2 regions of the Bacillus sp. D386 genome follow, and region 2 is predicted to be linked to the other one. Evidence: riboswitches for the same ligand, from Rfam matches in the RefSeq annotation. Region 2 holds a riboswitch; the other holds the start of a gene.
What was found. A riboswitch is a leader RNA that binds a small molecule or an ion and turns the genes downstream of it on or off. The one in region 2 is predicted to bind lysine.
Positions count from the first base shown of each region.

Region 1: another riboswitch for lysine. It lies ahead of FHY45_RS08070 (amino acid permease); the one in region 2 lies ahead of FHY45_RS02825 (amino acid permease).

Region 1 covers NZ_VEMV01000002.1:627,665-643,897, forward strand. The annotation lists gene FHY45_RS08020 (ATP-dependent DNA ligase) at 1-196, opposite strand, end outside; gene FHY45_RS08025 (SDR family oxidoreductase) at 588-1,376, opposite strand; gene FHY45_RS08030 (AI-2E family transporter) at 1,601-2,641, shown strand; gene FHY45_RS08035 (ABC transporter ATP-binding protein) at 2,752-3,456, opposite strand; gene FHY45_RS08040 (ABC transporter permease) at 3,453-4,265, opposite strand; gene FHY45_RS08045 (nitrous oxide reductase accessory protein NosL) at 4,335-4,832, opposite strand; gene FHY45_RS08050 (right-handed parallel beta-helix repeat-containing protein) at 4,829-6,103, opposite strand; gene FHY45_RS08055 (helix-turn-helix domain-containing protein) at 6,626-7,831, opposite strand; gene FHY45_RS08060 (MFS transporter) at 7,984-9,252, shown strand; gene cdr (CoA-disulfide reductase) at 9,631-11,280, opposite strand; gene FHY45_RS08070 (amino acid permease) at 11,474-12,913, opposite strand; lysine riboswitch at 13,046-13,246, opposite strand; gene gntK (gluconokinase) at 13,354-14,892, opposite strand; gene FHY45_RS08080 (peroxiredoxin family protein) at 15,053-15,601, shown strand; gene FHY45_RS08085 (hypothetical protein) at 15,736-15,915, shown strand; gene FHY45_RS08090 (lactonase family protein) at 15,958-16,233, opposite strand, start outside.
Region 2 covers NZ_VEMV01000001.1:588,689-604,921, reverse strand. The annotation lists gene FHY45_RS02870 (YhgE/Pip domain-containing protein) at 1-1,684, shown strand, start outside; gene FHY45_RS02865 (glycerol-3-phosphate responsive antiterminator) at 1,793-2,344, shown strand; gene FHY45_RS02860 (MIP/aquaporin family protein) at 2,530-3,369, shown strand; gene glpK (glycerol kinase GlpK) at 3,430-4,920, shown strand; gene FHY45_RS02850 (glycerol-3-phosphate dehydrogenase/oxidase) at 5,092-6,762, shown strand; gene FHY45_RS02845 (lactonase family protein) at 6,901-7,965, shown strand; gene FHY45_RS02840 (hypothetical protein) at 8,008-8,187, opposite strand; gene FHY45_RS02835 (peroxiredoxin family protein) at 8,322-8,870, opposite strand; gene gntK (gluconokinase) at 9,031-10,569, shown strand; lysine riboswitch at 10,677-10,877, shown strand; gene FHY45_RS02825 (amino acid permease) at 11,010-12,449, shown strand; gene cdr (CoA-disulfide reductase) at 12,643-14,292, shown strand; gene FHY45_RS02815 (MFS transporter) at 14,671-15,939, opposite strand; gene FHY45_RS02810 (helix-turn-helix domain-containing protein) at 16,092-16,233, shown strand, end outside.

The sequences.
Region 1 (16,233 bases), on a different contig from region 2:
AACAATAGCTGCCTAAATCCGTAAACTCCGGATATTGCTTTGTTCTATTATTTAAATTACGATTAACCAGCTCTACTTCATCATCTATTTTGTAAACTAACATCCGCACACCATCCCATTTAACCTGGAAGATCCATTCCTCCCCTATTGGTATAACTTCAGCGGAAATCGGCTCAAAGGGTTTTATAGGGTCCATATTTTCACCTTCCATCTAATAGTGCAACAGCATTCGACATTTCATATTTATAGTATGGGAATAAAAACAAAGAATATGTCAGCGAGTGAATGAATTCCGCCGGAATCGTTGTCATTATTTTATGAGGCAGTAGTATCATTAGAGGATTATAAAACCTCCAACGAACTAAGTAACTTGGCTTCAAAAATTTTGGAGGCATCTGAAGAGACAAAACATATGATCCATTACGGTGTTTAAAAGAAATCCTTGCTAAAGATACAAAAAAGATAGCCATTGCCTTGGCTACCTTTTGAGTGCTATCTATTAAATGATTAATACTATAATTACAGGATGTTTTATCAAATGCCCCTATCTTACTTACTAGATGTTAACTAAGATACAAAAAACTCACTTACAGTAATGATTCAGTTCCATCGACATATATTTCGGTACCGGAAACATGACTTGACTCGTCAGATGCAAGGAAGTAAACCAAATTTGCTACCTGTTCAGCTGATCCTGGTCCATCTGCCAATGGCTGCATTCCTTCAGGATATTCGATAGGTATTTCGATTTCCTTTAAACTTTCAGACTTAGTTGTGCTGCTATCTATATTTGTTTCAATTGCACCAGGACAAATGGCATTAACTCGGATTTTATATCTGGCCAACTCTAAGGCCGCCATTTTCATAAATCCAATTTGACCGGCCTTCGAAGTACTATAGGCTGCCATACCAAAGCCAGCGAACCGTCTATTTCCATTGATTGAGCTTGTGATTATGATGCTGCCACCTTGCTCTTTCATATGAGGAATGCAATATTTAACAAACAAGAATGTGCTTCTAAGGTTCGTTTCAATCACTTCATTCCAGTCCGAAATTTCAAATTCTTCAATAGAAGACAAGGTCCCGTTTATACCAGCGTTACTGAACAGAATATCAAGCCTTTCCCACTTATTCATGACCTGTGAAATTCCTTCACGAATTTGAGCTTCATCACGGATATCAACCTCATAAACACAGGCTTCTCCTCCTGCATTTGTGATTTCTTCCTTTATTTTCTCTGCATTATCAATATTTATGTCCATAATACAGACACGAATGCCATTGTCCGCAAACTTCTTAGCTGTGGCTGCGCCAATCCCAGAACCTCCACCAGTTACGATTGCAACTTTACCCTTTGATTTTTCAGATAACGCCATACGTTTCATCTCCCATGCACATTTCTATTTATCTACTTATTTATCCAATAAGTACAATATTGAAACGTATGCCTGAACAGTTTATACATATATTCATAGAACATTTCCTATATTCCACCAATTTTTAAAAAATTATTTCCAAACCCTCTTATAAACCGTACTACTAACAGATATAATTAACATATCAAGCATGCGGTGCTGCCGAAAGGAGAAACAACAGGTTTATGTTTTCACTCAACCAATTTATAAAAAGCAGAGGGTTCGTCCGTTTTCTTACCATCTTATTTTTGATAGGGATTTTCTATGCCCTTAGAGGTATGATGAATTTAGTTCTATTCACTTTTATTTTTATTTTCTTAATGGGCGGTTTGGAGAGAATCATTTCATCGTCCATATCCAAAATCAGTCCAATACGAGTCAAGCCACAAATAATAATTATCCTGCTCTACACAATCATAATTTCCTCTTTGGTTATGATTATTTATAAATACATACCTGTCATTACCATGCAAATAACCGACCTTGTAAAAGTAATTATAGATTTTTACAAGCACCCGCCTGATAACACAGCAATTGATGTTGTGATCAGTGCAATGCAGAAGTTTGTATCACCTTCTGAAATTGAGGAAAATGCAATGGCGCTGTACAGTTATGCTGCAAATATCGGTAAATTAAGCCTGCAGTTATTTTTAGCTTTGCTGCTAAGTTTATTCTTTCTTTTGGAAAAGGAAAAAATCAAACGATTTACCGGTTCATTCAAGAAAAGCAAACTGGGAGTTTTATTCACTGAATTAGAGTATTTAGGTAATATATTTGTAAATTCATTTGGTAAGGTTATCGAAGTTCAATTTTTAATTGCATTTGTTAATGCTATATTATCGATTATTATTCTTTATTTCTTAGGGTTTCCACAGCTATTGGGACTCGCATTTATGATTTTCCTACTGGGACTTATTCCTGTTGCGGGCGTTATTATTTCCTTAATTCCTCTTTGTACAATTGCCTATAGTATAGGTGGAGGAATGCATGTACTGTATGTAGTTATTCTAATAGCAGCCATACATGCTTTGGAAAGTTATGTACTAAATCCTAAATTCATGTCGGCCAAAACTCATTTACCTACGTTTTTCACATTCCTGGTATTGGTGTTCGGTGAACATTTCCTTGGAATATGGGGCTTGATTTTAGGTATTCCTATTTTTATCTTCTTATTAAATATGCTTGATGTTCCAGATGCTGAAGTGACTGAACCTAAGAATATATAATGGATCGTAAAATAGGCATGAGTTTCGGAATCTTTCGAACTCATGCCTATTGTTATTCTTAAATATAATTCAACCGTACGTCTTACAGAGCACGGCTGCAGTCCACCCTTTTATATTCGTTGTCTGTACAAGGTTGATAGCTCTTTCGTAAAACCATCAATATCAGAAAAATCATTTTCAAGTGATTGAGCCAGCTGCCCCTTTTCAATGAATAACACCCGGTCGGCAAGTTCTGCGGCAACATCCATCATATGAGTAGAGAAAATCGTAATCGTGCCTGCTTCTTTAAGCTTTTTAATCATTTCTATAAATTCATTAATCCAGTAAGGATCGAGCCCATTGGTCGGCTCGTCCATAATTAAAAGTCTTGGTTCAGCTAAAATCGATTGGCCGAATAACAACCTTTGTCTCATTCCTTTAGAAAGATTTTTTACGAGCTCTTTCCGCTTGTCGGTTAATCCCAAACGATCAATCACCTCTCTCACTCGTTCATTGGAAATCTCTCGGATAGCTGCATAAAAAGACATAAACTCTCCCACATTCATGTCGCCCTGAGCATAAAATTCATCAGGCATATAACCGATCAATGATACATATTCTTTATTTTGTGCAGTCATATTGACCCCATCCAACAGAACGGTTCCGGCTGAGGGGGAAGAGATACTGGCCAAAATATTCAGGATAGTACTTTTTCCAGCACCATTCCCTCCGCATAAAGAAACACATTGCCCTTCCTTCACTGCCAACGAAAATGGCTGCAACGCTGTATTGGTTTTATAGTGTTTTGAGATATCAGTCACTTCTAACCCTGTCATTGTGCTCTTCTCCTTTTTAAATACCAAATTGCAATAAAGCCTAACGCAGCAATAAATACAAACGCATATAAGAATAGTACACCCCATACAATTCCTTCATTAAATAGCGGAACCAATCCATCATAGGCTTGGCCGAAGATAGAACCGCCGTCCAATCTAATCACCAAGAAAAAGCGTAAGAATTCTGCTGGATTTATGATCATCGCAATTTTCATAAGCACTCCTATCATTGAATAAGGTAAAGCACCTAAAATAGCAATTAACGCAGTCGGCCATATCATAATAAGAAGAAACCAGACTGCAACAGATAGAGTAAGTGCCTGCCATTTCGTGCTTACAAATGATCCTATAAAAAGGCCAAGTGTCAGGAAAAACAAGATTAACAGCATACTAAATAGAAAAAGCACAAGCATCCAAGTTAACGAAATATCAATCCCAGTCAGCAACCCAATTACCATACTCAACCAATACGCCAGTGAAAAACACACTGCCTGGGCAGTAAACTGGCCTCCAAGTTTACCAAAGAAGTAGGAGACGATATCTAATGGATACGTACATAATAATCTCCATTGGCCATTTTCCATTTCATTAGCTATTGAAAAAGAGCCAAAAATCAACATAAATAATGGCAATATATATAACATAATATTAACGACTGTTCCCGTAATATTTGTATATCCTGAGATTGCTCCATTTGTCCGCTCCAATGCCAATAAAAGAGAAATGACAACAATCCATAGAATGGCGATTGAATAATACGAACGGCCCCGTGATGTCATTCTCCATTCAGAGCTCCATATGTTCCACATTCTTCTTACCTCCCGTGACGACATCTAAATAAAAGGCAACCATGCCGGCTGCCTTGTTTTTTTCACCTGTTAACTATGGCTATGACTGTCCGTTTCCTTATGATTCATCTCTTTATGCTGTTTCCAATCATGTTTTTGTAAATCTTCATAGGATAATAAACTTCCCCCTGATTCTTCAGCAAATTCTTCAGCACTTGATTGGTCTTCAAAAGAAATTACATTGTATGACATTGGCGTCTTGATTTCTTCTCCATATACGAAATAGGATTTTTCAACTTCTATCCATTCTTTAGAATGATAATCACGTACAAAGGTCTTCTCAATTTCCTTATTCTCGTTTTCATCTGTCCAATTAAACATGCAACCGATATCATCAAAAACAAATGTTTTACCATCAGTTAAGATAATTTCTGTTGCATGCTGATTATCCGCAACCGACATATTACAGTTTGCGCATGTGTCAGTCTTCGAATCAATTTCCACTGGCTCAGTCGATTCATTACCGCAAGCAGACATAAGCATAACTGCAATTCCGATTAACGCAATTTTCCATAATGATTGTTTCATCGTTGTTTCCTCCCTTTTATGAATAGAAATAAACTGCCTATATACAATAATCCGCTGACTATCCATACTGGCAGATCAGCTTGATTGTTTTGATTGTTTGATTGGATAGGGTCCATTAAGGGACCTGAGTCCGTTAATAGCTCTTCATCGGTACTTTTCAGCATTTTTTGCAGAATTGTCATGCCCGGTGCCTGAAAAAAGAGTTGATACTCAGGAACTTCCTCTGTCAAAGCCAGAAAATAAGGATCGGCTCGGTAGATTAAATTACTTATACCATCTCCGTCTGAATCTATTTTCGCTGATGCGTCCCAGTAGTTCCCATCCAATTGATTCCCTTCACTTTCAATAGCCTGAGCGTCATTTACATTACCCAGAAAATCATTTTGATAGATTCGATTATTCTCTGATTCTTTAAACTGAATACCTACAAAATTTGATTGCAGCCTGTTATCCTTAACGGTATTCACATTGGCCTTTTCAATAAATATGCCAATCCGGTTATTGTGAATCTCATTTGTTTCAACCGTAACATTCCTAGAGTCATATAGTAACAAACCCTGAGAATTCACATTTTCATTATTTTCGGTGAATGTATTCTTACGTACCATTGCATCTTCAGCCCCCATAATCATGGCGCCGGTAAAGTTATTGAATGATTCATTTTCTTCAATCAAACAGGAATTGGAATACATTAAATGCACCCCATAATGGGCATCCCAAATTTTATTATTTTTAAATGTATTATGGTGGCTGTATTCTACATAAAATCCATCCTGAACATTCCGTATTGAATTTTTACCGAACGTGTTGTAATTTGACTCCCACAGATTAATAGCATGGCCTTCAGATGTCCCTGTAAATGAACTTTCTAGCACACTTACATGATTCGCCTTATCCAGTTTAATACCAGTCCCAGCTGACTTGATTGTGAGATTGTTAAGTTTATGATAATTTCCAGCCAGCACAATTGCAGATTCCTCAATTGGTAGGCGTGTTGCCTCTATTTCAATATTTGATATTTGTACACCCTCACCAGAAATGTTTATAAAGGATCCCTCTCCTGTATAACTCAGCACTGTATTTTCTGTTCCTTTAATGGTCATTGGCTTATTAATGGAAACCGGATCTTCATAGGTACCGCTTTTAACAATCAATGTTCCTCCAATGGGCGTTTGGTCAATTTGCTGCTGCAGAGTTGATTCTGCGAAACTACTCGGTTCATATATAATCAATAACGCTACAAACACTAAAAAGATGCGTAACCTTTTCATCATTAACCCACCTTTTTCTATCAATCGTTTGCTCCACTTTAAGCAGTTGATGGTATGATCATATTCATTATAATTTATATAATTATTTTACTTGAAAAATAATTATATTTTCCAGCATAAAGGTATCAAGCCCATCATCATATTGTATTAGGAGCTATTTTATGGAGAATTTTATATGTTTCAGCATAGAAGTTTAATAGGTTAAATTTACAGGCAACTATTATTGCAGAAGATTATTCTTGTGCAGGGGAAGTAACCAGGGAGATATTAGAGGGATAGGAAGAGTTCTTGCGAAGCAATGACCGAATAGGGTAAGTAAACTAACCGAAAATCTTAATAGACATTTGAATGCCAGATATGAATGGATTGGAATATAAAATAAAAGCCCACTACCATCTGTCAACATTATTATCACCACTGTGTCCTAACGACATTGTATATTTAGGTGAAGCGTTTACAAACGTTAACCTAAATCTTTGAAACAAATGGATAAAGGAACTGAATGAACAGCCACACATAATTTCAATGTACAGTTCCATTATCATTTAGCAATGTTTCTTTAACCTCAACAGCCCTTTTATAATAAATAGATTTCGGCATATTCTTTATTAAATCACATGTTTTGTTAATTTGCTCCAGGGCTTCATCCTTGTGGCCCTGTTGATTTAAACAAAGAGCAATATAGATTCCTGCAGACTGTACCATTCCTACATCGATTGGATGCACCAACGCACCGGATAGATGACATTTAAGCAGATTTTCCAAAGCTCGATCAATTTCTCCCAGACCATATAGTGCTCTCCCATATTCCAGATAATAAAGTTCGTCTATCTTTTCCGGATTTATCGCAAATTCTTCTAGGTAGTGAATAGCTTTTTTGTAGTCTTTTGTTATTTCATTATGATAAACCGCATATAAAAGTGGAAACATCATCAATGCAATCTTATTTTCCGAAAAAATCGCATATTGACGAGATTTACTGATTAATCTAAGAAACTCCTTATCATCCTTCATCACAAGCGGATAATTGGAAGCAATCCTGTATATATCATCCATACGATAATAGACATTCGTCTCTTTGGACAATGCGATGGCTTCCTGCATTCTTGTATGGGATTCTTTATATTCTTCCAACGCTAATAAGACGATTCCTTCATCCAATAAAAGCTTTAATTGAAATACCGTATTTTCTTCAAGTCCATTACCAGAGTAGAATTTTCTAATTTCACTCAAAATGGATAAAGATTCATCCCAATTTCCATGAGACAAACGATACTGATGATAAATCCATAATGTTTCAGCACTGTCTAAGAATAAAGAATTCATCTTAAAATAGGAGGCTGCCAATTCGATATATTTCTTCATGTTTGGTTTATCTAAATAAAGGCCTGCTTCCGCATAAAGGCTGTATAACTTCGCCTCCATTACTCCCTGAGGCATATTTTCAGAAACCACATGGGATAATTTATCGTAAATAGCTGAATAATTCTCTTGTTTTTTATCATTCTTTATCTCATTTAATAAAGGTAGATAATCCTCTTTCTCATTCAGAAGATCACTAGGTTCACAACCAAGCTGTTGAGCAAGATATTCAAGTGTGCTCATCGATGGGGTTGCTTTACTGTTTTCAATTTGGCTCAGCATTCCTTTTGTCAATCGATTTCCAGCCAACTCGGATTGGGTCATCCCTAAAGCTTTCCGTAACGTTTTAATTTTATTGCCCAGCATGGTTATCCCCTCCTTATGGAAAGTATACGGTAAATAATTCTGATCCACAAATTAAAGTTTAATTATTTTAAACTTTTTGTTGACTTCCAAAAATTAGTATTTATATAATAAGTTTAATGACATTAAACTTTTAAACTAAAGGAGAAAAGCCCATGAGTGTACGTTATACCGAAGCAGAACAAGAGAGATTAAGCGCAAGGAATATTTTATTGTTTTTTATTGGAAAATTTATTTCATTATTTGGTGCAAGCATCTATTCATTCGCCATCGGATTATACATTTTAAAAATTACCGGTTCGGGTACAAGTTTTGCACTTGCTCTTGTGTTTGCCTCTGTTCCCAGAATTATTTTTGGACCAATTGCCGGAACCCTTGCAGATCGCTTTAACCGCAAAACAATCATTATATTGACGGAAATTCTTAGCGGAATACTCATGTTTTTTATGATTGCCTATTCTCACTTTTCGGGGCTCTCACTTGCATTGTTATATACATCAGAAGTACTGCTAGGGATTTTTTCTACTTTCTTTTCTGTGACTGCATCTTCAACCATTCCCTCAATGGCTGGGGATAAATCTATACAAAAGGCTGGCTCTTTAAATCAATCCGCATCATCGCTTGCCGGTATACTCGGTCCAATCATAGCTGGTATTTTATACGGGTTCTTAGCAATTGAGGAAATCATTCTGCTAACTGGAATCACCTTTATACTTGCCGGTATAATTGAATTATTTATTATTTTCAACCTGTACACTGAGAAAGCGGCACAACAGGAAAAGACGCAATTCATGAAGAGTTTGGCTGAAGGCTTCTCCTATTTAAAAGAAAACGATTTTTTATTCTCCCTGCTCAAAGTATCACTTTGGATTAACTTCTTCTTTGCGGGTATAAATGTTGCAATCCCCTACATCCTGAACACATCACTGAATTTTTCTTCTCAATCATACGGAATTGCTGCTTCGATGGTATCTGTTGGAGCACTTATCACATCATTGATCATTTCACAACGTCCTGAAATGAAAGATAAATTAAAGAAAATTAGATTGGGCTTAATTGGTTTAGCAATACTTGTCATTATGATTGGCTTGCCTCCTATGCTCCAAATGACTTCTGTGATTGCCAATGTCAGTTACTACATCATCGTCCTTGGAATGATAGGTTCCATCGTCATGGTTGTAAATATTCCTATTCATGTATTAATACAGCGTACAACCCCGAGCCACTATCTTGGTCGTATTTTCGGATTAGTTGAAACGATTGCATCTGCAATCTCACCGCTTGGGATGATTCTTTTCGGTGTCTTGCTTGACTACATACCAGCTTTTTATATACCTCTCATCACTGGATTTTCACTGCTCTTAATTAGCTTTCTTGCCATGTCAAAAGTAAAAGAACCAAAGGAATCTGAATTGGCAAGTTAATGATAAAGAAGTATCGCCCGGCTTGGGTTATATCCAGCCGGGCATTTTTATACTCCCCTAATTGTTTTTACTCGATTATAGGCGTATCTTGCAGATTCCTCTATAATGAATTGATTCTGATTGAATTTCTAGCTGGTTACTGTCTGTATCGACTTCGATTCGAGCCGAATCGGGCTAGATTCCGGCTGATTCACTGCTTTAATACAGCCGATTCCTCTTCGAATCCAGCCAATCTGAGCTTGAATCCGGCCGATCGCCCCTTGAATCCAGCCAAGCTCTAAATCAAGCATGACACAAACCGTCTCAGCAATTCAAAAAAGCCCCTTTATGCGATAATCTAAACTATCGCATAAAGGGAGCTCCAACTCTCATTTACTATTATTTTTCTTTAGGAAATGCCTTAGAATACAAATTATATCCGCCATCAAGGTTCTTAACTTTAATGCCGTTTCCTTCAAGTATTCTGGTAGCTAAGTAACCCCTCATACCTACCTGGCATGTAAGATATAAATCTTTATCAGTCGGTATCTCTGATAATCGCTCTCTCAGTTCATCAACAGGAATATTGACCGAGCCGGCAATTGCTCCTTTAGCAACCTCAGCAGGTGAGCGGACATCAATTAAATAACCTCCGTTTTCCACAATCTCATCAATTTCATGCCATTGCACTGTGCTGACCATTCCCTCAATAATATTGGTTGCTGCGTAACCAGCCATATTTACAGGATCTTTAGCTGAGGAATATGGAGGAGCATAGGCAATCTCGATATCCGGAAGATCCAATACAGTTAAGCCACCTTTGATAGCTGTCGCGATAACATCAATACGTTTATCTACCCCATCCTTTCCAACTGCCTGCGCTCCGTATATTTTCCCCGTTTCCTTATCGAAGATCAGTTTCAAATGCAATTGGGAAGCACCTGGATAATAGCCAGCATGGCTGCTTGGTGCAACATGAACAACCTCATATGGTATACCTAAACGCTTCAGCATCTTTTCATTGCTTCCTGTTGAAGCAACGGTCAATTCAAACACCTTGGCTATGGAAGTGCCCAATGTACCGTTATAAACACTTTCTTTCCCGTGAATATGATCCGCTACTAAACGCCCTTGACGATTGGCAGGCCAAGCGAGCGGCACATAAGTATCCGTTCCGTTAATATAATCCTTTACTTCAATGACATCACCGACCGCATAAATAGATGGGTCTGATGTTTGCAGATGCTCATTGACTTTTATCGCATTCCGAACCCCAAGCTCGAGGCCGGCATCTTTCGCAATGGTACTTTCAGGTTGAACACCAATCGCTAAAAGTATCATATCCGTTTCTACTTCTTTGCCGCTTTTCAAGCGAATGATACGACCATTCTTTTCAAAAGATGATACACCATCCTCAAGTATTAAATGAACTCCATTGTCCCGCAAATGTGTGTGGACCATTTGAGCCATCTCCAAATCAATTGGCGCCATCACCTGATTTCCCATCTCAATAACTGTTACATCTATGCCGCGCTCCCGTAAATTTTCAGCCATTTCAATCCCAATAAACCCGCCGCCAATGATAACAGCCTTCTCAGGTTTATCCTGATCTACCTTTTCTTTGATACGGTCCGTATCAGGAACATTCCGAAGCGTATAAACAGATTTAGCCTCATCGATTCCCGGAATGGCTGGCCTAACCGGTTTTGAACCCGGAGATAGGATTAGCACATCGTAGGATTCCTCATATTCCTCGCCTGTCATTGCTTTTCTGGCTATGACAGTCTTCTGCTCCCGATTGATTTTGATAATTTCTGTCCAATTACGTATATCTAAATTATAGCGTTGCCCCATTCCTTCAACTGTTTGAACAAGCAGTTTATTACGGTTTTGGATAACTTCTCCTATATAATATGGAAGACCACAATTCGCAAATGAAATATATTCACCTTTTTCAAACATGATGATTTCATCTTTTTCGCTTAGACGGCGCAGTCTTGCCGCAGCAGATGCTCCGCCTGCCACACCGCCAACAATTAAAATCTTCATTTTAATAGACCTCCATTAGTTCATCGATTAGTCTAATCGTAATATACCCTATTGGGTATGTCAATTTATCAAACTCACATGATTACACTCTATCATTGCTCCCGATAACAGTTTTCATAACACCGTTTTACTTTTAAATAATACCCAAAAAAAGCAAACCCACTTTTAACAATGGGTTTGCTTCTTATTACAGTTAAAAAGATTTTTTCAAATAATAGTTCTCGTGTTGTTTAACTTCCTCCATATTTTTAGGCAGTAAACGATAGAATAGGATTCCGCTTGCCAGAAGGATAACACCGAAAATAAATGTTTTTAAATCAGCCGTTCCTTTGATGATCACCCAAATGGAATATGCCGTCGCCAATATGGCTATGGTACCATCAATAATTCGTGAACGCATTTCATCAGATTTATATGTCTCGCCAGTCCAAACTAATTTCAGTTGGAATGAGGAGGAAATTAAATATGGCACTAAATAAGAAAGTGTCGCGATATAAATAATAAAGTCAAATGCATGAGCAATTGAATTTGAAATAGTTGAGAAAATAAATAATTGACCTAAACCATTTGAAACAATCATAGAGAAATTAGGAATCCCACGCTTATTGACCTGTAAAAACTTAGGGATAAATAAACCTTGTTTTGCTGCCTGATACGGGATTTCAGCGCTTAACAAGATCCAGCCAATTGTTGAACCAAATAAACTGATCAATCCAATGACCGCCAATGCTTTCCCACCAACAGGTCCCAGCACCGTTTCAATTGCATCGATTAATGGTTTTTCTGAATGGATAAGTGCATCCTGTGTTAATAATCCCATAACAAGTGTACTGATTCCCATATAGATAGCCAGGGCAATCAATAGCCCTAAAATGGTCGCTCTCTTTACATCTGCCTTTCTCTTCGCCCTTGATGCGAATACAACAGCGGATTCAACCCCTACAAAAGCCCATAAGGTTGAGACGGCAGCAAAATTTACCTGGCTGAGTAATCCCCGACTCTCACCATCAATTATACGAGTTTCCGCAAACGGTACAATATTAGATTGTTCAAAGGCAAATAGCCCAATTACTATGAATAATCCAAATCCAAGTACTTTTGCCGCAGTCGCAACAAAGTTTAATTTACCAGCATTCTCTATGCCTCGCATAATAAAGAAATGAACGCCCCAGAGCATGATTGTGCAGACAAGGAATGTTAAAGCATTGCCAACTTTTAGACTAAAATCCCCTATACTGAACAATTCAGCCGTACTGGTCAAACTTGGGAAGAAGGTAGATAAATACCCTGCAAACGTAGTAATGATGGCAATATTACCTGCAAAATTACCAATCCAGTATCCCCATGTAGACATAAACCCGGATAATCTTGAGGCTAAAGAATTTTCCTTGAACAATTCCTTAGCATAAATCTGAGGGCCACCTGTTAAATGTGGCTTACGAACAGCCAGATTCCCAAAAACCAGCGCAATAGTTAGTACACCCAATCCTGTTAATCCCCATGCCATAATTACTCCGGCAGGACTAGCTACTTCTGCCAGCGTACGCGGCAACATAAAAATACCAGACCCAACCATATTGCCGACTACAAATGCCGTTAAAATCCAAAAACCCAGTTGCTTCTTATTGTGCACGATAATTCCCCTTCCAAAGCTGTCATGTTACTCTCTATTTTTGAATTATCCATTTCTGTGTAAATAAACTAAATAAAAAACACACCTTATTGTTAAGGTGTGCAACATTTTATGATTAGCCACACCAGACAATAAATGGATAGTTCTCCATGGTCTATATACATATCGCGATGTATATATTCCATGACAGTCCTGCACCTATTCGGATACAGTCCCAGCTGCTCTCTTCGGAAAAAAAGAGCGCTTCGGCAGATTTTCCTTTCAACTAAAGTCAGCAAGCTTTCCGGCTCTCTTTTTAGTTTACTAATAAAATCTGCGACCTCTACCTCATCTTTTAGTCCGATGAGGATTTGTATTAAATTAAATTATTCCTGTATAAAGGATACAGTGAAAACGCGAATGCTGTCAATATTATTCGACAATGTTATTTTCAAATCAACTTATTTATGATTAATCCATTTGTTTTGGAAAGCTGCTATACTGCTATATTCAGTCTCCAATTTTCTGTATATATTGATGTAAATTGGCAGTAATTCCTCGTATCTTTCTACATTTGCTTTAACCGGCGTATGGACATGTGTAGTTCCCACATAATTTGATACAACGGATAGGTCTTCAATTTCACCGAGTGCATATCTGCCGAGTACAACTGCTCCTAAACAAGAGCTTTCAAAGCTTTCTGGCACATCTACTTCCTGATTAAAAATATCCGCAAGCATTTGCCTCCATAACTCTGAGCGCGCAAATCCCCCCGTTGCCCTGATTTTACTTGGCACACCTATCAATTCCTGCAAAGCTAATAAGACTGTATAGAGATTAAAAATGACTCCTTCAAGCACCGCTCTGACCATATGTTCCTTTTTATGATGAAGTCCCAAGCCAAAGAACGATCCTCTGGCATCAGGGTTCCAAATGGGCGCTCTCTCTCCAGCTAAATATGGGTGGAATAGTAGTCCATCTGCCCCCGGCGCTACTTTTGATGCTATCTTGGTGAGTACTTCATATGAGTCAATTCCGAGGCGTTTAGCTGTTTCTACTTCCGCTGAAGCCAGCTCATCTCTTAGCCATCTAAAAGTCATACCTCCATTATTAACTGGTCCGCCAATCACCCAATGCTTATCCGTCAATGCATAACAAAAAATTCGGCCCTTTTCATCCGTAATCGGCCTATCTGTTACCGTACGAATGGCTCCGCTCGTTCCAATCGTGACTGCTACAATCCCTGGATCAATCGCATTGACACCCAGATTGGAGAGAACGCCATCACTGGCTCCTATTACAAATGGAGTATCCGGCAACAGCCCCATATCCGCAGCATAGGCGGAGTCCATGCCAGATAAATAATATGTAGTTGGTACTGGTTTAGACAAATGGGTCTCTGTAATACCCGCGATTGCCAATGCCTCAGAATCCCATTCTAAATTTTTAAGATGAAACATTCCTGTTGCTGAGGCAACCGAATAATCAATCACATATTGCCCAAATAATTTATAAAAAACATATTCTTTAATGGAAATGAATTTATATGTCCTACCCGCTAATTCGGGATAATCATTCATCAACCAGGTGATTTTTGTAAGAGGAGACATTGGATGGATTGGCGTTCCAGTTCTCCGATAAATTTCTTGTCCATTCCTCTCATTTTTAATATAGTCGGACCACTTCTTTGAACGGCTGTCAGCCCATGTAATGCATTGAGTTAATGGATTTCCATTTTCCTCAACCGCAATTACGCTGTGCATAGCCGAGCTAAAGGATACTAACGACAGTTCATCAGGATTTATTTGGCTTTGGACCATTACTCCTCTTATTGCATTAAGTACAGCATGAAAGATCTCATCAGGCTTCTGCTCTGCTGTAAGTGGAGTCGGGCTATATAATGGGTACTCTACATGATAGGTGCTGAGCACAGATGCGTCTCCCGAAAATAATACAGCCTTTGTACTCGTGGTTCCTATATCAACTCCTATATAAAACATCTATCTTCCCTCACTTCCCTAAAAGCTCAATACTAGATTCTTACCTTTATTCATATTTTTATAAACAACTTAACACAATTTGATGCCCATTGATTAATTTTTTCACGACTGGCAAATACTTTCTACTAAATAAAAACGACATCAGGAGGCCTCATCCAAATTGAAGAATAAAACAATTGCCATTCTTGCTCCATTCTTTTTATTCATATTTCTATTTATTTACACGCAGACACAAAAAGAGTCTATTACAGAGGAAACTATACCTGTTTTGACTCAAACAGGAATTAAAGAAGGTCAATCTGCACCTGATTTCGAATTAAAAACTCAGGACGGAAAAAGCATAAAATTATCTGATTATCGCGGTCAAAAAGTTTTATTAAACTTTTGGGCAAGCTGGTGCCCTCCCTGCAAAAAAGAGATACCAGACCTCAATGAATTTTATGGTGAACATAGTATGGAGAAGATTACTGTATTAAGCGTGAATATGACCTATTCAGAAAAAAACAAGCAAATCATACAAGCATTTCAAGATATGTATAAGATCAGGTATCCTGTATTACTGGACCAAACAGGAACTATTGCAGGATTATATAAAATTATAACAATCCCAACCAGTTATTTCATTGACTCCAACGGTATCATACAAAAGCGAATAATCGGACCCTTGCAAAAAGAAACGATAAAAAATCTGATGGAAACAATTGATTGAGGAGCGACCCAAAGTATACCCAATAAAAAATAACAAAAAAGACAAAATTATACTTTTTTATTTTATACCTAAACCATAGTAAAATAAAATCTATGAAAAAAATCAATTACAAATCAAGGGGTGTTGATTCACGAATGAAAGCATACAATATTTTAATTACATTAATGCTTGTGTTAATCAGCGTGTTGTCTATTAAAAATTTATATGCAGGCCATTGGGATTTGCAATACTCCCTATTAAACGGCGGAATGGCTATTATTGTATTAGGTATCTTTACGGCTTATACACAGTCTTTAAAAGAACAATCCAATTAAATAACAGCTGGTTTGGGAGAATCCAAACCAGCTATTTTTGTATCATTCATGATTTCTTGCAATCGCTTGAACACAAACGGGTTTCGAAAGAGAAATCGTATTCCCTGTAAAGGTTGGAATACCTTCTTTATTAATTTCAAATAAAACTAATGAATCACTTTGCTCATTTGCTGCAATGAGTACTTTTTCTTCGTCTATTAACTCGAAATTTCTCGGTCCCTTTCCTTCCGTATGTGTAAATGCGATAATTTCCGGTATACCTGATTCTGCCACTTTGTACGTTGCAATACTGTCATGCCCTCTATTTGAGGCATATAA
Region 2 (16,233 bases):
TAAAATTTCTGGAGGTTTAAATCAATTAGCAGCGAAAACACCTGACTTAGCAGATGGAGCTGCCAGAGTTGCGGCAGGTATAGAAAAATTAGCTGAGAAAATTCCTGGGATAGAACTTAACCCAGATTATCAAGAGTTATTAAAAGGTGCAAAAGCTGTAGCTGAAGGAACTGCTCTGGTAAATGGAGGTATAAAGGGAGAAAATGGTCTCAATGCAGGTGCAGCTTTATTGGCTTCAGGTATTTCTGAAAAGCTTAAACCAGGTATAGAACAATTAAATGGTGCATTTGAAAATCAAATAATACCGGGTCAAAAGGATATTGTTCAAGGAGCATCAGAATTAACAGTGGGTGCTGAACAAATAAAATCTGGTACGGATTCAGTAAAAACAAATTGGGGAGTAATCACTAATGGTGTTGGTGAAATTAATGGCGGTCTTACCACAGTAGCTGCCGGAAATCAATCAGTTAACGAAGGTTGGAAAACTGCAGTAGACGGATCCAAACGTCTTTATGACGGATCCAAACAAGTAGCAGCAGGCACAGGGTCAGTTAATACTGCATGGGGTACGTTAACAACATCTTTAGACACGCTAAATAAAGGTGCTGCGCAAGTGGCAGACGGTAATGCTACGGTAAACGATGGCTGGAAAACCGCAGTAGCAGGTTCTAAACAGCTTTATGATGGTTCCAAGCAAGTGGCCGATGGAACAGCAACAGTGAATAGCGCATGGGGTACATTATCAACATCTTTGAATACGTTGAAAAATGGTGCTGCTGAAGTGGCTGGTGGTAATGCCACAGTGAATGCAGGCTGGAAAACAGCTGTTGATGGATCTAAGCAGCTATTTGATGGATCTAAGCAAGTAGCCGATGGTAACGCAACGGTTAATACTGGCTGGGGTACGATGAAGGAAGGGGTAACTGAAATTGATAAAGGTGTCGGTCAAATCAAAGATGGTACACTTGAATTATCCAACGGCTTAGGTGACGGAGCTGAAAAAACGGCCGGTATAAATGCTACTGATGAAACGATTAGCATGTTCTCCTCGCCGGTTGAGCTGATCGATTCGAAAATTAATAGTTATCCGTATTATCGTTACGCAAACGCACCATATGTACTATCGTTAGCATTATTTGTGGGTGTTTTATTAATGATGTTAGTTGTTGGGGTTAGAAAACCAATGGATGAAGCTAGTTCAGGCTTCGCATGGTATTCAAAAAGATTTGGTTTGCTTGCTTTATTGGTAGCTGGTCAGGCCATCCTTCTTTCTGGCTTTACCATATTCTTTGTTAATTCAGGATTTGCGAATAGCCTGTTGCTTATCTTGTTTGCTGTATTGGCGAGTATCTCATTTATGTCCATTGTGTTCTTCCTGACTATGCTTGCCGGCAACATTGGTTTGTTTATAGGCGTGGCACTTCTGATTATGCAGCTATCTACTACCGGATCTGCATTGCCAATTGATATGCTGCCTGAATATTTACGTACTCTAAGCAATTTCTTGCCGATGACTTATTCGATTGCAGGCTTCCGAGCATTAGTATCATTGGATGACATCGGTATGATGTTTGCGAATGCAACGATACTAGTTGTGTTCCTGCTCCTGTTTGCTGGACTGTCCGTTGGATTATCCTTTTTCAAAAAAAATGAATCAGGAGGAGATGCAGAAATAGTAAGGTAAATATAATTATATAAATCCCTTTTAGTAGAAGAATGCATAGATTAATTGTATTCTATATTGAAAGGGATTTTTACTTATGAATAAGGGGTCCGAATGGGAGAGATTAGATTGAATCAGAAAATATTACCGGCAGCTTCAACTATGAAGGACTTTGAAAAGTTTTTACAATCAGGATTTAAAACAGGTGTTATTTTAGAGACTCATCTTGGGCAAATCAAACATATTACTCAAATGGCCAAAATGGCAGATAAACAACTGTTTTTTCACGTGGATTTAATCAATGGATTAAAAAATGATGAATATGGTACTCAATATTTATGTCAGGAGTTTAAACCATTTGGTGTCATATCCACAAAATCAGCGGTTATCCAAGAAGCAAAAAAACATCAGGCAATAGCTGTGCAGCGAATCTTTATGATTGATAGCCATGCGCTCGAACGCAGCTATAAGATGGTCAAAAAATCACAGCCTGATTATATTGAAGTACTACCGGGCGCACTTCCTAATATGATTAAAGAAGTTGCAGGGGAAATTCAGCTGCCGATCTTTGCGGGTGGTTTAATCCGAACAGTTGAGGAAGCGAAAGAAGCACTTGAAGCTGGTGCTGTCTCGATAACCTCGTCTAAACGAGAACTTTGGCAGTATTTTGCAGGGGAATGAGTCGAATTCCCTATTTATTTCTTTTTATTTGACAGCGTTTACAAAAAGTTTTACACTGTGTTTAAGTTAATAAGTATGTGGAAAGACATGGAGACACAGGTGGCAGTATTCCTTAATAAGTAGGAATACTTTAGTGCTTGTTTCTTCATTTTTTTTTGAAATTATATGATAGGGAGATGGAAGGAATGACACCATTTTGGGGTGAATTAGTAGGCACGATGATCTTGATTGTTTTTGGAGCAGGAGTGTGTGCTGGAGCCAACTTAACTAAATCTTATGCAAAGGATGCTGGGTGGATTGTTATCACTATAGCTTGGGGGCTTGGTGTTACATTAGGCGTATTTGCAGTCGGCGGCATTAGCGGTGCTCATTTAAATCCTGCTGTTACATTTGGTCTTGCGTTTAGCGGAGATTTTGCTTGGGCAGATGTACCTGGATATATTTTGGCGCAAATGATTGGAGCAATGATTGGGGCAACTCTTATTTATTTACAATACTTACCACATTGGAAGGCGACTGAAGATCCAGGGACAAAATTAGGGGTTTTCGCAACTGGTCCGGCTATTCCTCATACATTTTCAAATTTACTTAGTGAAATTATAGGAACATTTATTTTATTGCTTGGTCTGCAATTTATTGGAGCAAATGATTTTACGGAAGGCCTAAATCCATTCGCAGTCGGTCTTTTAATCGTAGGAATCGGTATGGCTCTTGGGGGAACAACTGGTTACGCCATCAATCCGGCACGTGACTTAGGTCCGCGTATTGCACATGCGATTCTTCCGATAGCGGGGAAAGGCCCATCTAATTGGGGATATGCTTGGATTCCGGTTGTAGGTCCTATTCTCGGCGGATCCTTGGGGGCTTTGTTCCATAAAGCGGTCTTCAATAATACGTTGACAGGCGCTTTCTGGGCAGTATTAGCTGGCACTGTAGTTATCTTGGTAATCGCTTATTTTATGACTAATAAAGATTCAGAACAAGCACTACGACAAGCTAATGATCCAGCAAAAGCAAGGTTATAAGTTACTAACTTTAGAGAAATCGATTATAATATAAAAATTAGTAGATGGGAGATGAAAAAAATGGAGAAATATATTTTATCAATTGATCAGGGGACCACTAGTTCCAGAGCTATTTTATTCAATAAAAAAGGGGAAATTGTACATAGTGCTCAAAAGGAATTTACACAGTACTTTCCAAAGCCGGGCTGGGTGGAGCATAATGCCAACGAAATTTGGGGTTCAGTGCTTGCTGTTATTGCGGGCTGTCTTTCAGAATCAGGTATAGAGGCAACAGATATTGAAGGAATCGGAATTACAAATCAGCGTGAAACAGCGGTGGTTTGGAATAAAGAAACAGGTCAACCTATTTATAATGCGATAGTTTGGCAATCCCGCCAGACAAGAGATATATGCGAGGAATTGAAAAATGCTGGCCACAATGATCTTTTTCATTCCAAAACTGGTTTATTAATAGATGCCTATTTTTCTGGGACAAAAGTTAAGTGGATCCTCGATAATGTAGAAGGTGCGCGTGATTTAGCCAATGAAGGAAAATTGTTATTCGGGACAATTGATACATGGCTAATCTGGAAGCTATCCGGCGGTAAAGCTCACGTAACTGATTATTCCAATGCTTCAAGAACAATGATGTACAATATTTATGACCTGCAATGGGATGATGAATTGCTGGAGATATTAGATGTTCCGAAATCCATGCTTCCAGAAGTGCGTCCTTCATCTGAAGTATATGCACAAACCATTGATTATCACTTCTTTGGTAAGAGTATCCCAATTGCCGGTATTGCTGGTGACCAACAGGCAGCATTGTTTGGCCAGGCATGCTTTGAAAAAGGAATGGCTAAAAACACATATGGAACAGGCTGTTTTATGCTCATGAATACTGGTGAAAAACCGGTTAAATCGGAAAAAGGATTATTGACGACTTTAGCCTGGGGATTAAATGGTAAAGTTGAATATGCATTGGAAGGTAGTATCTTTGTAGCGGGTTCTGCTGTTCAATGGCTCCGAGATGGATTAAGGATGCTTAAGGATGCTGCTGATAGCGAGACATATTGCCGGGCAGTTGACTCTACAGATGGAGTATATGTCGTTCCAGCCTTCGTAGGTCTTGGTACTCCATATTGGGATAGTGATGCAAGAGGAGCGGTCTTCGGTCTGACAAGAGGGACTACAAAAGATCACTTTATCAGAGCAACAGTTGAATCTTTAGCTTACCAAACAAAAGCTGTTATTGATGCAATGGAAGAGGAATCCGGAATTGAATTGAAAACATTGCGTGCCGATGGCGGGGCCGTTAAGAATTCATTCTTAATGGAATTCCAGAGTGATATCTTAAACGTGCCGGTTGAAATACCAAAAATTAATGAAACGACTGCCCTTGGAGCTGCTTATTTAGCTGGGCTGGCTGTTGGATTCTGGGAAAGCCAGGATGAAATTGCTGCCCAATGGATCATTGATAAATCATATGAACCAACTATGGAACAAGAGAAACGTAATGAATTAGTTGATGGTTGGGAAAGAGCTGTGGCAAGTACCAGAACCTTTAAATGATAATTCAATTTTGTATGAGTTTTACTCAAAAAATGATATAATGAAAATAAGTTAATATAAGGTTAGAGATTTTAAGAGACCGCGAGTACATTCCTTTAAATAAGGGTAATGTATTTTGTGGTCTCTTTTTATTATCTCAATAGCACTTATCAACAGAGGAGGAACAAGAGGATGGGTTTAAATAGTTTAAATAGACATGAATATAAAAATAAATTACAAAACACACATTTCGATGTGCTTGTCATTGGTGGAGGAATTACCGGAGCAGGGATTGCTTTAGATGCAGCTACAAGAGGGATGAAGGTGGGCCTAGTTGAAATGCAGGATTTTGCAGCCGGTACATCAAGCCGTTCAACCAAGCTGGTTCACGGTGGATTGCGCTATCTAAAGCAATTGCAAGTAGGAGTAGTTGCAGAGGTTGGGAAAGAAAGGGCTATTGTTTACGAAAATGGTCCTCATGTTACAACACCTGAATGGATGTTATTACCCTTCCATGAAGGCGGTACATTTGGTAAATTTACTACTTCCATTGGCTTACAGATGTATGATTTTCTTGCTGGAGTGAAAAAGGAAGAACGCCGCACTATGCTTACAGTAGATGAAACAATTGAAAAAGCTCCATTGGTTAGAAAAGATGGCTTAAAGGGTGGGGGCTACTATGTTGAATACAGAACCGATGATGCCCGCCTGACGATGGAAGTCATGAAAGAAGCGTTTGAACAAGGAGCAAGCTTACTGAATTATGCCAAGGTCGAGGATTTAATCTATGAAAATGGAAAAATAGTAGGTGTAAATGTTAAGGATATATTGGATGAGGATTCCTTCCAAATTAAAGCTAGGAAGATTATAAATGCAACGGGTCCATGGGTAGACTTTATACGTGAAAAAGACAATTCTAAAAAAGGTAAAGTGCTTCAGCTTACTAAAGGTGCACACATAGTGATTGACCAATCCCGTTTCCCTTTGAAACAAGCGGTTTATTTTGATACCCCTGATGGAAGAATGGTATTCGCGATTCCGCGTGAAGGGAAAGCCTATGTTGGGACAACAGATACATTCTATGGTCAAGATCCAATCAATCCAAAAATGACTGATCAAGACAGAGATTATATATTGGATGCTATTAACTATATGTTCCCTTCAGTAAACGTTACTAAAGAGGATGTGGAATCCAGTTGGGCTGGAGTGCGCCCATTAATCAGCCAGGAGGGGAAAGGTGCTTCTGAGATATCCAGGAAAGATGAAACATGGGTATCTGATTCTGGGTTAATTACGATTGCAGGCGGAAAATTGACAGGATATCGTAAAATGGCTGAAACCGTTTTGGATTTAGTAGCTAAACAATTCAGAGATGAAGGATATAAACATTTCGGTAGCTGCTATACTGAAAAAATGCCGATATCCGGCGGCCGTGTTGGAGGCTCAACGAAATTTAGTTCATATATAAGCAAAACTAAAGAAAAAGCAATCGGAACCGGGTTATCAGATACAGAAGCAAGAGAGATTATTTCAACATATGGATCCAATGCTCCGCTTCTGTTTGAAATAGCCCGAAAAAACAAAGAAAAAGCGAGCGAAATAGGGCTGCCATTACCAGTATTGGCTAAATTGGGCTATGCAATTGAATATGAATTGGCTTATACGCCGCTTGATTTCTTTAATCGCAGAACTGGCATGGTCCTATTTGATATTAAGCATGTTCATGAATACAAAGATCAAGTGATTTCGTATATGAAAAAAGTACTGCATTGGACTGAACAGCAAACAGAAATGTATACTAAAGAGCTTGAAACTGAATTGCATGATGCTGCGTATCCACAATCCGAGCTGGTTACGAATTAATATAAATACGGATAAATGACCCCACTTCCTTGAAATATAGGTTGTGGGTTTTTTTTTAAGATTCAATATCTTTAAAAAGGGGAATAGAAATGAAACAGAAACTATTAGTTTATTTAACACGGGATGGGGGCAGTCAAGATGAATGAAATTCAAGGAAATAAGAAAAATGAATGGATGATTTATACCGGATCTTATGCAGAAGAAACAAGTACGGGTATTCATCTATTCAAATTGAACGTGAAAGAAAAAAAACTTGACTTAGTTGAGAAATATACGGGTATTGAAAATCCTTCCTTTCTTGTTATAAATAAAGCTCAGACCCATTTATACGCGGTAAGTGAAGTTGAGTATGGGATGGTTGTCTCTTATGCAATCAATCGGCAATCCGAACAGATTAGAGAGTTAAATCGCAAATCTACGAATGGGATGGCACCTTGCTATGTCAGTCTTAGTGAAAATGAATCTTGTTTATACATTAGTAATTATGGTGGCACGGTAACTAGGATAGAACTACAAGAGGACGGAACACTTGGAGAACATACGACAACAAATGAACATGTTGGATCAGGGGTTTGGGCAGACAGACAGGATGCACCGCATGCTCACTCAATCGTACCGGTACCGAATTCCTCCGTTGTAGTTGCAGCAGATTTAGGTACTGATAAAATTTATGTATACGATGATAAGGATTTTGCCAATTTGGCTAAAATGTCTACTATTCCTGGATCGGGTCCAAGACATTTTGCCTTTCACCCTACATTGCCAATCATGTATGTCATCCAGGAATTAAGCAATACAATCGCAGTATTTGAATTAAATGACCAACATATACCGGATTCTCTTCTAGGGGTGGTTACTACATTGCCGGATGATTACAAAGAGGAAAATACAGCAGCCGATTTGCATATTTCAGAGGATGGCCAATTCTTATATGCCTCAAATAGAGGGCATGACAGTATTGCAACGTACAAAGTGGCAGAATCAGGTATACCGGAAATTATCGCATTTACACATACGGAAGGAAAGGGACCGAGAAATTTCGAGTTAATAGACGAAGAAAAAGTACTCATTGCAGCAAATGAGCAAAGTGATTCATTAGTTTTATTTGAAATTAATAAAGAAGGTATTCCAACCTTTACAGGGAATACGATTTCTCTTTCGAAACCCGTTTGTGTTCAAGCGATTGCAAGAAATCATGAATGATACAAAAATAGCTGGTTTGGATTCTCCCAAACCAGCTGTTATTTAATTGGATTGTTCTTTTAAAGACTGTGTATAAGCCGTAAAGATACCTAATACAATAATAGCCATTCCGCCGTTTAATAGGGAGTATTGCAAATCCCAATGGCCTGCATATAAATTTTTAATAGACAACACGCTGATTAACACAAGCATTAATGTAATTAAAATATTGTATGCTTTCATTCGTGAATCAACACCCCTTGATTTGTAATTGATTTTTTTCATAGATTTTATTTTACTATGGTTTAGGTATAAAATAAAAAAGTATAATTTTGTCTTTTTTGTTATTTTTTATTGGGTATACTTTGGGTCGCTCCTCAATCAATTGTTTCCATCAGATTTTTTATCGTTTCTTTTTGCAAGGGTCCGATTATTCGCTTTTGTATGATACCGTTGGAGTCAATGAAATAACTGGTTGGGATTGTTATAATTTTATATAATCCTGCAATAGTTCCTGTTTGGTCCAGTAATACAGGATACCTGATCTTATACATATCTTGAAATGCTTGTATGATTTGCTTGTTTTTTTCTGAATAGGTCATATTCACGCTTAATACAGTAATCTTCTCCATACTATGTTCACCATAAAATTCATTGAGGTCTGGTATCTCTTTTTTGCAGGGAGGGCACCAGCTTGCCCAAAAGTTTAATAAAACTTTTTGACCGCGATAATCAGATAATTTTATGCTTTTTCCGTCCTGAGTTTTTAATTCGAAATCAGGTGCAGATTGACCTTCTTTAATTCCTGTTTGAGTCAAAACAGGTATAGTTTCCTCTGTAATAGACTCTTTTTGTGTCTGCGTGTAAATAAATAGAAATATGAATAAAAAGAATGGAGCAAGAATGGCAATTGTTTTATTCTTCAATTTGGATGAGGCCTCCTGATGTCGTTTTTATTTAGTAGAAAGTATTTGCCAGTCGTGAAAAAATTAATCAATGGGCATCAAATTGTGTTAAGTTGTTTATAAAAATATGAATAAAGGTAAGAATCTAGTATTGAGCTTTTAGGGAAGTGAGGGAAGATAGATGTTTTATATAGGAGTTGATATAGGAACCACGAGTACAAAGGCTGTATTATTTTCGGGAGACGCATCTGTGCTCAGCACCTATCATGTAGAGTACCCATTATATAGCCCGACTCCACTTACAGCAGAGCAGAAGCCTGATGAGATCTTTCATGCTGTACTTAATGCAATAAGAGGAGTAATGGTCCAAAGCCAAATAAATCCTGATGAACTGTCGTTAGTATCCTTTAGCTCGGCTATGCACAGCGTAATTGCGGTTGAGGAAAATGGAAATCCATTAACTCAATGCATTACATGGGCTGACAGCCGTTCAAAGAAGTGGTCCGACTATATTAAAAATGAGAGGAATGGACAAGAAATTTATCGGAGAACTGGAACGCCAATCCATCCAATGTCTCCTCTTACAAAAATCACCTGGTTGATGAATGATTATCCCGAATTAGCGGGTAGGACATATAAATTCATTTCCATTAAAGAATATGTTTTTTATAAATTATTTGGGCAATATGTGATTGATTATTCGGTTGCCTCAGCAACAGGAATGTTTCATCTTAAAAATTTAGAATGGGATTCTGAGGCATTGGCAATCGCGGGTATTACAGAGACCCATTTGTCTAAACCAGTACCAACTACATATTATTTATCTGGCATGGACTCCGCCTATGCTGCGGATATGGGGCTGTTGCCGGATACTCCATTTGTAATAGGAGCCAGTGATGGCGTTCTCTCCAATCTGGGTGTCAATGCGATTGATCCAGGGATTGTAGCAGTCACGATTGGAACGAGCGGAGCCATTCGTACGGTAACAGATAGGCCGATTACGGATGAAAAGGGCCGAATTTTTTGTTATGCATTGACGGATAAGCATTGGGTGATTGGCGGACCAGTTAATAATGGAGGTATGACTTTTAGATGGCTAAGAGATGAGCTGGCTTCAGCGGAAGTAGAAACAGCTAAACGCCTCGGAATTGACTCATATGAAGTACTCACCAAGATAGCATCAAAAGTAGCGCCGGGGGCAGATGGACTACTATTCCACCCATATTTAGCTGGAGAGAGAGCGCCCATTTGGAACCCTGATGCCAGAGGATCGTTCTTTGGCTTGGGACTTCATCATAAAAAGGAACATATGGTCAGAGCGGTGCTTGAAGGAGTCATTTTTAATCTCTATACAGTCTTATTAGCTTTGCAGGAATTGATAGGTGTGCCAAGTAAAATCAGGGCAACGGGGGGATTTGCGCGCTCAGAGTTATGGAGGCAAATGCTTGCGGATATTTTTAATCAGGAAGTAGATGTGCCAGAAAGCTTTGAAAGCTCTTGTTTAGGAGCAGTTGTACTCGGCAGATATGCACTCGGTGAAATTGAAGACCTATCCGTTGTATCAAATTATGTGGGAACTACACATGTCCATACGCCGGTTAAAGCAAATGTAGAAAGATACGAGGAATTACTGCCAATTTACATCAATATATACAGAAAATTGGAGACTGAATATAGCAGTATAGCAGCTTTCCAAAACAAATGGATTAATCATAAATAAGTTGATTTGAAAATAACATTGTCGAATAATATTGACAGCATTCGCGTTTTCACTGTATCCTTTATACAGGAATAATTTAATTTAATACAAATCCTCATCGGACTAAAAGATGAGGTAGAGGTCGCAGATTTTATTAGTAAACTAAAAAGAGAGCCGGAAAGCTTGCTGACTTTAGTTGAAAGGAAAATCTGCCGAAGCGCTCTTTTTTTCCGAAGAGAGCAGCTGGGACTGTATCCGAATAGGTGCAGGACTGTCATGGAATATATACATCGCGATATGTATATAGACCATGGAGAACTATCCATTTATTGTCTGGTGTGGCTAATCATAAAATGTTGCACACCTTAACAATAAGGTGTGTTTTTTATTTAGTTTATTTACACAGAAATGGATAATTCAAAAATAGAGAGTAACATGACAGCTTTGGAAGGGGAATTATCGTGCACAATAAGAAGCAACTGGGTTTTTGGATTTTAACGGCATTTGTAGTCGGCAATATGGTTGGGTCTGGTATTTTTATGTTGCCGCGTACGCTGGCAGAAGTAGCTAGTCCTGCCGGAGTAATTATGGCATGGGGATTAACAGGATTGGGTGTACTAACTATTGCGCTGGTTTTTGGGAATCTGGCTGTTCGTAAGCCACATTTAACAGGTGGCCCTCAGATTTATGCTAAGGAATTGTTCAAGGAAAATTCTTTAGCCTCAAGATTATCCGGGTTTATGTCTACATGGGGATACTGGATTGGTAATTTTGCAGGTAATATTGCCATCATTACTACGTTTGCAGGGTATTTATCTACCTTCTTCCCAAGTTTGACCAGTACGGCTGAATTGTTCAGTATAGGGGATTTTAGTCTAAAAGTTGGCAATGCTTTAACATTCCTTGTCTGCACAATCATGCTCTGGGGCGTTCATTTCTTTATTATGCGAGGCATAGAGAATGCTGGTAAATTAAACTTTGTTGCGACTGCGGCAAAAGTACTTGGATTTGGATTATTCATAGTAATTGGGCTATTTGCCTTTGAACAATCTAATATTGTACCGTTTGCGGAAACTCGTATAATTGATGGTGAGAGTCGGGGATTACTCAGCCAGGTAAATTTTGCTGCCGTCTCAACCTTATGGGCTTTTGTAGGGGTTGAATCCGCTGTTGTATTCGCATCAAGGGCGAAGAGAAAGGCAGATGTAAAGAGAGCGACCATTTTAGGGCTATTGATTGCCCTGGCTATCTATATGGGAATCAGTACACTTGTTATGGGATTATTAACACAGGATGCACTTATCCATTCAGAAAAACCATTAATCGATGCAATTGAAACGGTGCTGGGACCTGTTGGTGGGAAAGCATTGGCGGTCATTGGATTGATCAGTTTATTTGGTTCAACAATTGGCTGGATCTTGTTAAGCGCTGAAATCCCGTATCAGGCAGCAAAACAAGGTTTATTTATCCCTAAGTTTTTACAGGTCAATAAGCGTGGGATTCCTAATTTCTCTATGATTGTTTCAAATGGTTTAGGTCAATTATTTATTTTCTCAACTATTTCAAATTCAATTGCTCATGCATTTGACTTTATTATTTATATCGCGACACTTTCTTATTTAGTGCCATATTTAATTTCCTCCTCATTCCAACTGAAATTAGTTTGGACTGGCGAGACATATAAATCTGATGAAATGCGTTCACGAATTATTGATGGTACCATAGCCATATTGGCGACGGCATATTCCATTTGGGTGATCATCAAAGGAACGGCTGATTTAAAAACATTTATTTTCGGTGTTATCCTTCTGGCAAGCGGAATCCTATTCTATCGTTTACTGCCTAAAAATATGGAGGAAGTTAAACAACACGAGAACTATTATTTGAAAAAATCTTTTTAACTGTAATAAGAAGCAAACCCATTGTTAAAAGTGGGTTTGCTTTTTTTGGGTATTATTTAAAAGTAAAACGGTGTTATGAAAACTGTTATCGGGAGCAATGATAGAGTGTAATCATGTGAGTTTGATAAATTGACATACCCAATAGGGTATATTACGATTAGACTAATCGATGAACTAATGGAGGTCTATTAAAATGAAGATTTTAATTGTTGGCGGTGTGGCAGGCGGAGCATCTGCTGCGGCAAGACTGCGCCGTCTAAGCGAAAAAGATGAAATCATCATGTTTGAAAAAGGTGAATATATTTCATTTGCGAATTGTGGTCTTCCATATTATATAGGAGAAGTTATCCAAAACCGTAATAAACTGCTTGTTCAAACAGTTGAAGGAATGGGGCAACGCTATAATTTAGATATACGTAATTGGACAGAAATTATCAAAATCAATCGGGAGCAGAAGACTGTCATAGCCAGAAAAGCAATGACAGGCGAGGAATATGAGGAATCCTACGATGTGCTAATCCTATCTCCGGGTTCAAAACCGGTTAGGCCAGCCATTCCGGGAATCGATGAGGCTAAATCTGTTTATACGCTTCGGAATGTTCCTGATACGGACCGTATCAAAGAAAAGGTAGATCAGGATAAACCTGAGAAGGCTGTTATCATTGGCGGCGGGTTTATTGGGATTGAAATGGCTGAAAATTTACGGGAGCGCGGCATAGATGTAACAGTTATTGAGATGGGAAATCAGGTGATGGCGCCAATTGATTTGGAGATGGCTCAAATGGTCCACACACATTTGCGGGACAATGGAGTTCATTTAATACTTGAGGATGGTGTATCATCTTTTGAAAAGAATGGTCGTATCATTCGCTTGAAAAGCGGCAAAGAAGTAGAAACGGATATGATACTTTTAGCGATTGGTGTTCAACCTGAAAGTACCATTGCGAAAGATGCCGGCCTCGAGCTTGGGGTTCGGAATGCGATAAAAGTCAATGAGCATCTGCAAACATCAGACCCATCTATTTATGCGGTCGGTGATGTCATTGAAGTAAAGGATTATATTAACGGAACGGATACTTATGTGCCGCTCGCTTGGCCTGCCAATCGTCAAGGGCGTTTAGTAGCGGATCATATTCACGGGAAAGAAAGTGTTTATAACGGTACATTGGGCACTTCCATAGCCAAGGTGTTTGAATTGACCGTTGCTTCAACAGGAAGCAATGAAAAGATGCTGAAGCGTTTAGGTATACCATATGAGGTTGTTCATGTTGCACCAAGCAGCCATGCTGGCTATTATCCAGGTGCTTCCCAATTGCATTTGAAACTGATCTTCGATAAGGAAACGGGGAAAATATACGGAGCGCAGGCAGTTGGAAAGGATGGGGTAGATAAACGTATTGATGTTATCGCGACAGCTATCAAAGGTGGCTTAACTGTATTGGATCTTCCGGATATCGAGATTGCCTATGCTCCTCCATATTCCTCAGCTAAAGATCCTGTAAATATGGCTGGTTACGCAGCAACCAATATTATTGAGGGAATGGTCAGCACAGTGCAATGGCATGAAATTGATGAGATTGTGGAAAACGGAGGTTATTTAATTGATGTCCGCTCACCTGCTGAGGTTGCTAAAGGAGCAATTGCCGGCTCGGTCAATATTCCTGTTGATGAACTGAGAGAGCGATTATCAGAGATACCGACTGATAAAGATTTATATCTTACATGCCAGGTAGGTATGAGGGGTTACTTAGCTACCAGAATACTTGAAGGAAACGGCATTAAAGTTAAGAACCTTGATGGCGGATATAATTTGTATTCTAAGGCATTTCCTAAAGAAAAATAATAGTAAATGAGAGTTGGAGCTCCCTTTATGCGATAGTTTAGATTATCGCATAAAGGGGCTTTTTTGAATTGCTGAGACGGTTTGTGTCATGCTTGATTTAGAGCTTGGCTGGATTCAAGGGGCGATCGGCCGGATTCAAGCTCAGATTGGCTGGATTCGAAGAGGAATCGGCTGTATTAAAGCAGTGAATCAGCCGGAATCTAGCCCGATTCGGCTCGAATCGAAGTCGATACAGACAGTAACCAGCTAGAAATTCAATCAGAATCAATTCATTATAGAGGAATCTGCAAGATACGCCTATAATCGAGTAAAAACAATTAGGGGAGTATAAAAATGCCCGGCTGGATATAACCCAAGCCGGGCGATACTTCTTTATCATTAACTTGCCAATTCAGATTCCTTTGGTTCTTTTACTTTTGACATGGCAAGAAAGCTAATTAAGAGCAGTGAAAATCCAGTGATGAGAGGTATATAAAAAGCTGGTATGTAGTCAAGCAAGACACCGAAAAGAATCATCCCAAGCGGTGAGATTGCAGATGCAATCGTTTCAACTAATCCGAAAATACGACCAAGATAGTGGCTCGGGGTTGTACGCTGTATTAATACATGAATAGGAATATTTACAACCATGACGATGGAACCTATCATTCCAAGGACGATGATGTAGTAACTGACATTGGCAATCACAGAAGTCATTTGGAGCATAGGAGGCAAGCCAATCATAATGACAAGTATTGCTAAACCAATTAAGCCCAATCTAATTTTCTTTAATTTATCTTTCATTTCAGGACGTTGTGAAATGATCAATGATGTGATAAGTGCTCCAACAGATACCATCGAAGCAGCAATTCCGTATGATTGAGAAGAAAAATTCAGTGATGTGTTCAGGATGTAGGGGATTGCAACATTTATACCCGCAAAGAAGAAGTTAATCCAAAGTGATACTTTGAGCAGGGAGAATAAAAAATCGTTTTCTTTTAAATAGGAGAAGCCTTCAGCCAAACTCTTCATGAATTGCGTCTTTTCCTGTTGTGCCGCTTTCTCAGTGTACAGGTTGAAAATAATAAATAATTCAATTATACCGGCAAGTATAAAGGTGATTCCAGTTAGCAGAATGATTTCCTCAATTGCTAAGAACCCGTATAAAATACCAGCTATGATTGGACCGAGTATACCGGCAAGCGATGATGCGGATTGATTTAAAGAGCCAGCCTTTTGTATAGATTTATCCCCAGCCATTGAGGGAATGGTTGAAGATGCAGTCACAGAAAAGAAAGTAGAAAAAATCCCTAGCAGTACTTCTGATGTATATAACAATGCAAGTGAGAGCCCCGAAAAGTGAGAATAGGCAATCATAAAAAACATGAGTATTCCGCTAAGAATTTCCGTCAATATAATGATTGTTTTGCGGTTAAAGCGATCTGCAAGGGTTCCGGCAATTGGTCCAAAAATAATTCTGGGAACAGAGGCAAACACAAGAGCAAGTGCAAAACTTGTACCCGAACCGGTAATTTTTAAAATGTATAATCCGATGGCGAATGAATAGATGCTTGCACCAAATAATGAAATAAATTTTCCAATAAAAAACAATAAAATATTCCTTGCGCTTAATCTCTCTTGTTCTGCTTCGGTATAACGTACACTCATGGGCTTTTCTCCTTTAGTTTAAAAGTTTAATGTCATTAAACTTATTATATAAATACTAATTTTTGGAAGTCAACAAAAAGTTTAAAATAATTAAACTTTAATTTGTGGATCAGAATTATTTACCGTATACTTTCCATAAGGAGGGGATAACCATGCTGGGCAATAAAATTAAAACGTTACGGAAAGCTTTAGGGATGACCCAATCCGAGTTGGCTGGAAATCGATTGACAAAAGGAATGCTGAGCCAAATTGAAAACAGTAAAGCAACCCCATCGATGAGCACACTTGAATATC